3 regions of the Sphingobacterium sp. InxBP1 genome follow, and region 3 is predicted to be linked to each of the others. Evidence: riboswitches for the same ligand, from Rfam matches in the RefSeq annotation. Region 3 holds a riboswitch; each other region holds the start of a gene.

Region 1 (2,270 bases), on a different contig from region 3:
ATCTGAAAAGAATGATTTTCGGGGACCAACACATCATCTAGCGAAAAAGAATGGGATGCCGTCGCCTCCAGTCCAAATGTATCCCAGTCATAATGGACGAGAACATGATCCCTCGACACAAAGAAAGATTGGGAAATCGGGTTTCCCGCGTTGTCTAGCAGGGGCTTTCCCTGATCGTAAACAAAGGCATTTAAAGTAAAATGAGTCAGGTGTGGTGCGCCAGTGGCATACTTCCAATGTCCTTTTAGCCGATATGCAGATCCTTCCCGAGAAGCAATCCCTGCGATCTGTCCACTTCCTCCCAAGCAGACCTTGTCAGATACAAAAAGATCGGTGGCTACAGCAGGATCAATATATCCGACAAATAGATTTGCGCCCGCACACAAGGTCACCGTCCAAGCCAGTCCTCCATCCCAATATGCCAATTCCTCCAATAACGAAAGCCCTTGGCTTAAGTGAAGCCCCAGCCCGCCCAAGGATGTGGGCACCCACATCTTAAACCATCTGTTACGGTAGATCAAGGCTAGTTGTTCGTCAGATAAAGTCTTTTGCAGAATAGCCTTTCGCTGACAATCCATTAAGCAAGCGATATCTTCAGGGCTAAGTTGCATATATTTTTTCGTCATTTAGTATCTTCCTCCAATTAAAATAACCACCAAAAGCCATTACAAACAAAAACAGCGTTAGCCCCGCATAAAGGAACAATCCTTTATGCAACAATAGGGGAATCGCTACAAGGTTGCTCAGATTCAATAAAAGCCAATTTTCCAGTTTACGCTTCGCCAGTAGCCACATGCCTGCCCAAGCTGTGCAGGACACAATTGAATCCCACAAGGGCACATCGGAGTCTGTCAGATGCACGAGTCCAAAGTAAAACGCCAGAAACCCGCCGATGCAGATAAATCCGACGATCCACCAGTCGCTTTTCGCACACCGGCTTATTGGTACGACTGTTGCACTGCCATATCTCCAATAAAACCACCCATAAATGCTCATGATCAGATAATAAAGATGGAGTAATATTTCAGCGTATAGCTTTGCATGAAATAAAACATAAACAGAAATTATGATTCCGATTAGGCCAAAAATATAGTGGATGGATTTATTCAATCGGGAAAACCAGACCTGTAAAATACCGAAGATCACGGCTAACCATTCTGCGGCTGTAGCCTGTTGTATTTGCTCAGTAAAGGATTCGAAAAAGGAATACTCGGTCATTAAAAAGTGTTTATCTTCTAAATTACTCTAATAAAACACTTAGGAGAGAAAACCAGCTGTTTTCTTGAAATTAGATCCCTACGCCAGCATTATCTGGATCAGGTATATAAAAGCGATTATACAGGGACTACAATCGCTTTTATTGGGTATAATCTCAGCCCAAAATGATTCATCATTTTAAGCACCCCATAAGTATATCTGTTAAAGCGAATTAATTAAGCAATATCAATTAATTTCAAGGCTTTATGTGTACGAATTCGGGTTTCCCGACAAAGTTCAGCGTCGTCGTTTAAAGATTTCCCATGTGAAGGAATCATTTCGCGCAGTTTTTTACGATACTCATCGGATTTTGCCCGGTCTGGAAAACACTTCTTCAACAGGCTGATCATGATAGCTACCGAAGTAGAGGCGCCCGGAGAAGCTCCTAATAATGCCGCGATAGAACCATCTGCACTCGATACCACTTCAGTACCAAATTCCAGAATGCCCCCTTTCTTCTTATCTTTTTTAATTACCTGAACGCGTTGTCCGGCTTTCTCAATGACCCAATCCTCCAATTTGGCGGTAGGCATAAATTGTTTGAGAGATTCCAGTTTATCTTTGGGTGATTTCATCACCTCCGTAATCAAATATTTGGTCAAAGGCAAATTATCGAGTCCTGCAGATAACATTGGCCGTATATTGGAAAGTTTAATGGATGCCGGCAAATCAAAATAAGATCCCTGTTTTAAAAATTTGGTTGAAAAACCAGCATAAGGGCCAAAGAGTAAGGCTTGTTTGCCGTCAATATAGCGGGTATCCAAATGTGGTACTGACATTGGCGGCGCGCCTACCGATGCTTTACCGTATACTTTAGCGTGGTGCGCATTAATAATCTCCTGGTTGGTGCATCGCAACCACTGACCACCAACTGGGAATCCGCCATAACCTTTCGCTTCGGGGATGCCAGATTTTTCGAGCAGCAACAAAGAATGTCCACCGGCACCGATAAACACAAACTTCGCTTTTATCTCCCTCTTCACACCTGTTTTTAGATCCTTCACCTCGACTTC
Region 2 (2,270 bases), on a different contig from region 3:
CCAGGGGCGGCAGGTCTTTTTGTCCAACATGTACGCCCCATGCACCAACGTCGGCAGCAATATCTATGGCATCATTGATAATTAACGGAATTCCATAATGGTCGGTGAGACGTATAAGCTTATGGGCTTTTTCCAGAAAATCGGAATAGACTGCTTTTTTTTCACGTAGCTGCACAATATCTACGCCGCCAATTATTGCTTCTTCCGCAACCTGTAGCCAGGGCTGTGGGTAGCAATCCTCCTCCGAGATAACCAGATACAGAGGGTAAGGAAACTGTGGGCTAAACGCCATGGCAGGTAATCTGAAGATGTGTCTTTAGGGTGTCCTCATCCAGGCGGTATAGTTCGTCGTAAAGGTTTACCTGCAGGGAGCCCGGACCTGCGGATCTTCCGGCTGCCAGTTCTCCGGCAAGGCTCAAAATGGAAACTCCCGCTACTGCTGCGTCAAATACTTGCCCCGTGACGCCGATAAATGCACCAATGAGGGCGGTGGCGCTACAGCCCAAGCCTGTTACCTGGGTCATCATGGCGTGGCCATTACGTACTTCGGCCAAACGCTGATCCGAAAGGATATAGTCAACCTTTCCCGAGATACAGATAACGGAACCGGTTTGCTGTTGCAGACCTTTGCCTGAATCAACCGCAGCAGCGCTGTCAGCAGTGCTGTCCACGCCTTTTGTGGTCGCCTGCTGGACGTTATATAAACTCATGATCTCTGATGCATTTCCCCGGATTATAGTTGGCCGAAGTTCCAGTAGGTTAGCCAGTAGGTCGTTTCGGAAAGCGGAGATACCGGCACCTACCGGGTCCAGCACCCAGGGCTTCCCATTATTGTTTGCATGTTCGGCGGCAATAAGCATAGCCTCGGCAGTCTGCTCACTTATTGTACCGATGTTTAAAACGAGCGCCTGAGCCAGATCCACAACTTCCTGCACTTCAGATGGGCTATGAACCATGACCGGTGATGCGCCAAGTGCAAGTAAGGCATTGGCCGTATTGTTCATAACCACCATGTTGGTAATATTGTGCACTAGGGGCCTTTGCTGCTTGACTCTTTTTAATAGTTGAATAATAGTTTCTTCCATGCCTTCAGTTCTTTTATGTCTTGTTGTGGCTTTGTCAGGAAGAATCGGGACAGTCGGACTTGTCCATCCTATCGTATATGTCAAGCGGATGCTTTTCCCTACGTCGGTGTAAACCGTATCAGGTTCAAAGGGACTATCTCAATTCTGTACAGAATACCCCCAAAGCCACATCAAACTTAATCAAAAAAAAGGAGAAACAGAAAGGCTGTCTATTCAGTAGTGCCTTTTTCGTTTTTGGGATCAGGCACAATATAGTAAGGGGGAGTATAAGCAACCCGTGCAAAATTCTTCATTATGCACGCTGTCTCGATTATCTTACCGCCCTCGAATTTTAACAGCTTTTCGCGCCAGATCTCATTTTTACGGTAGAAGTCGTTGCCGATCTTCAGAAATTGGTGCGCGCGCTCAAACACATGGTAGGCAAAATCCAGTTCCTGATCAATCCTAAGCTCACCTTCCAGACATTTTTCGGTAAACCACAGGTTAATCTGGAAGGTATGGTCCGTATGGTTGGTGAATTGATAGTCGCGATAATTGTAGAATATGGTCGCGCCACTACCAAAAGGCAGAACTCGGCCATCGTCTGGAAAAGGATCGAAGGAATGGTGATAGCGTTCAGCGACGGTTAGCGGGCTGTGGATCACGAGCCAGTGGATAAGATTGGATATCTGGCATATGCCACCCCCTATGCCCGCCCTAGCCTCTCCAAAAGAGAGTTCCATCCCCGGAAGATACCCTTTCTTTTGTGTCGGCAGTCCTACGAGTTTACAGAACGAGAACGTCTCACCTGGCCGGATTAAAATCCCAGTGATCTGCTGTGCCGCAATCTTGAGGTTGGTTACTTTATTGATCTGAAGCTGCATATTGTTCTCTCCAAGCTTCTTCAATAAAACCGACTGGTGCTTCTTTACCCTGAACCGAAGCAACTCTGCTGTTTTTGCCTGTGCATATCGCTTATTGTCCAACAGCCAGATGGCTTTTCTTTGTATTCTTCTTACCCAGACAGCGATTGTATAGAGTAGAGGATGGCGCTGACTGATTAATTTTCGTTTTGCCACGAATAAAACCCGATTATAAATTGTTTCCGCACTTGTATTGTCCTAGTATTCCTGTCTTATGTGTTTGGTTTTTCTTTTACTGTTATATTGTCTCGGAGGGATCTGACTGTCCGCAGTCATCTTATCG
Region 3 (2,270 bases):
TGACCGTTCATGCCTATCGTGCTGGTCACTGATCCATTTTCCTTTCCAGCGGTCCGCCTGCATCATTCCCGTCTCAAAGGAAGCAATTGTAGAGGTGCAGGCTTTCCCGTACTTATCCCAAACACGTACTTTCCAAAAATATTTCGTCTGCGGTTTCAATACATTACCTGCATATTGTACAAGCATGGCTGCACTTTTCTGTATCCCGCTATTCCAGACATCCGCTTTATCTTTTAAGAGTGCAAGAGAATCGCCATCGACCATAACCTGATAGGCTGTTTGTAAAGCGCCCTGCCGGTTGTCATCCAGTTGCCAGCTTAATCTGGGAGCCGCTTGATCCACCCCTAAAGGGTTTTGAAGATGTTCACAGGTTAAACGAATAGGTAGACATTGTTGCATTTGCCACCCGCTTACGACAGTAGCTGTACATAGCATGAGTATCGATAATATCTTCCGCATTTTGGTCTATTAAATTGTTTTAGCTATTCTATTAACTAAAGTATCAATTATTTTTTAAGATAGCGAACTATGCTGCACTGTCCTGCTTATTTCAAAAAATTAATAGATATCATTGTTTTATTCATTCAAATTATATTATCTTAGCATCAGCTTTAGGGGTGTCTGCATATGCAGGCTGAGATTTTACCCTTAGAACCTGATCCAGATCATACTGGCGTAGGGAAAAGTGCGATGTCTACAGGATACCTAGTGTATCTTTTTGTGGCCATTCCTAAAGTGGTATTAAAATAATAATTAGGAATGGAACTTACGATCAATCATCAAACCCGTTTTTTCGACCCCGCCCCCCACTCTTTGGAAGAGCTTTTACAGGCAGAACTAGCAGACAAAACACAAGGTGTCGCAGTCGCTGTCAATAACCGTGTTGTACCACAGCATATTTGGGCCTCTACACCGCTGAAGGCCAACGACCAAATCCTTCTGATCACCGCGACACAAGGTGGGTAAACTATTTCAAAAGAAAGTCTTTCACACAGCACTAATTTCCTTACCATGACATCACAAAACATCACACAGACACCCTTTCCGAATTCCAAAAAAGTTTTTGTTCCCGGAACACTTTACCCCATCCAGGTAGCAATGCGTCAGATCCAGCTCAGCTCGACAAAGCTGAGCAACGGCCAGGAGGAGTTCAATCCGCCCGTTACCGTCTACGATACATCTGGACCTTATACCGATGAGAATACCGCCATAGACATACGCAAGGGGCTTCCTCGTCTTCGTGAACAATGGATATTGGACCGAAATGATGTCGTCCAGCTGGATGGAATCAGTTCGGAATACGGAAGAAAACGGCTTGCCGACAAGTCTCTTGACAGCTTGCGCTTCGCCTACAGTCATAAACCGAAAGTCGCCGACAAAGGCAAAAATGTGACCCAGCTGCACTATGCGAAAAAAGGCATTATCACGCCAGAGATGGAATATGTGGCCATTCGTGAAAATCAGCGTATAGACCAGCTCGCCAACTGTACCCCCGGAATGGATCAGCAGCATCAGGGCGAGAATTTTGGTGCCAGAACTGCTGGAAAATACATTACTCCCGAATTTGTGCGTGAGGAAATTGCGGCGGGAAGAGCCATTATTCCCAATAACATCAACCATCCCGAAAGCGAGCCAATGATCATCGGCCGCAATTTTTTGGTAAAAATTAATGCCAACATCGGTAACAGTGCCGTAAGTTCGAGCATTGAAGAGGAGGTTGAAAAAGCAGTATGGGCCTGCCGTTGGGGTGCTGATACGATTATGGACCTGTCGACCGGTAAAAATATACACGAAACACGTGAATGGATTATCCGCAATTCGCCTGTTCCAATCGGAACAGTTCCGATCTATCAAGCACTTGAAAAAGTAAAAGGTGTGGCCGAAGATCTGACCTGGGAGATATTTCGGGATACATTGATTGAGCAGGCAGAACAGGGCGTTTCGTATTTTACAATCCATGCTGGGGTACTGCTGCGCTATATTCATCTGACAGCCAACCGCGTGACCGGCATCGTTTCCCGAGGAGGGTCCATTATGGCCAAATGGTGTCTCTTCCATCATCGGGAAAACTTTCTTTACACCCATTTTGAAGAAATCTGCCAGATTATGAAACAGTATGACGTGGCCTTCTCTCTGGGTGATGGTTTACGTCCCGGCGCCATTGCGGACGCCAATGATGCAGCACAATTTGCCGAACTGGAAACCTTGGGTGAATTGACAAAAATTGCCTGGAAACACGATGTTCAGGTGATGATCGAGGGGCCAGGTCA

Evidence for each region. A riboswitch is a leader RNA that binds a small molecule or an ion and turns the genes downstream of it on or off. The one in region 3 is predicted to bind thiamine pyrophosphate.
Region 1: it holds a riboswitch for thiamine pyrophosphate, as region 3 does, so the genes downstream of both, pnuC (nicotinamide riboside transporter PnuC) here and thiS (sulfur carrier protein ThiS) in region 3, are expected to answer to the same signal.
Region 2: it holds a riboswitch for thiamine pyrophosphate, as region 3 does, so the genes downstream of both, thiM (hydroxyethylthiazole kinase) here and thiS (sulfur carrier protein ThiS) in region 3, are expected to answer to the same signal.

The regions. Positions count from the first base shown of each region.
Region 1 is NZ_JAINDX010000042.1:261,307-263,576, forward strand. Features, by position in the region: gene K7A41_RS08805 (acyl-CoA dehydrogenase) at 1-611, opposite strand, end outside; gene pnuC (nicotinamide riboside transporter PnuC) at 601-1,218, opposite strand; TPP riboswitch at 1,275-1,417, opposite strand; gene K7A41_RS08815 (malate:quinone oxidoreductase) at 1,434-2,270, opposite strand, start outside.
Region 2 is NZ_JAINDX010000049.1:704,493-706,762, forward strand. Features, by position in the region: gene thiE (thiamine phosphate synthase) at 1-292, opposite strand, end outside; gene thiM (hydroxyethylthiazole kinase) at 282-1,085, opposite strand; TPP riboswitch at 1,164-1,256, opposite strand; gene K7A41_RS22820 (VanW family protein) at 1,295-2,143, opposite strand.
Region 3 is NZ_JAINDX010000043.1:3,261-5,530, forward strand. Features, by position in the region: gene K7A41_RS09540 (alpha-L-rhamnosidase) at 1-459, opposite strand, end outside; TPP riboswitch at 604-699, shown strand; gene thiS (sulfur carrier protein ThiS) at 760-966, shown strand; gene thiC (phosphomethylpyrimidine synthase ThiC) at 1,012-2,270, shown strand, end outside.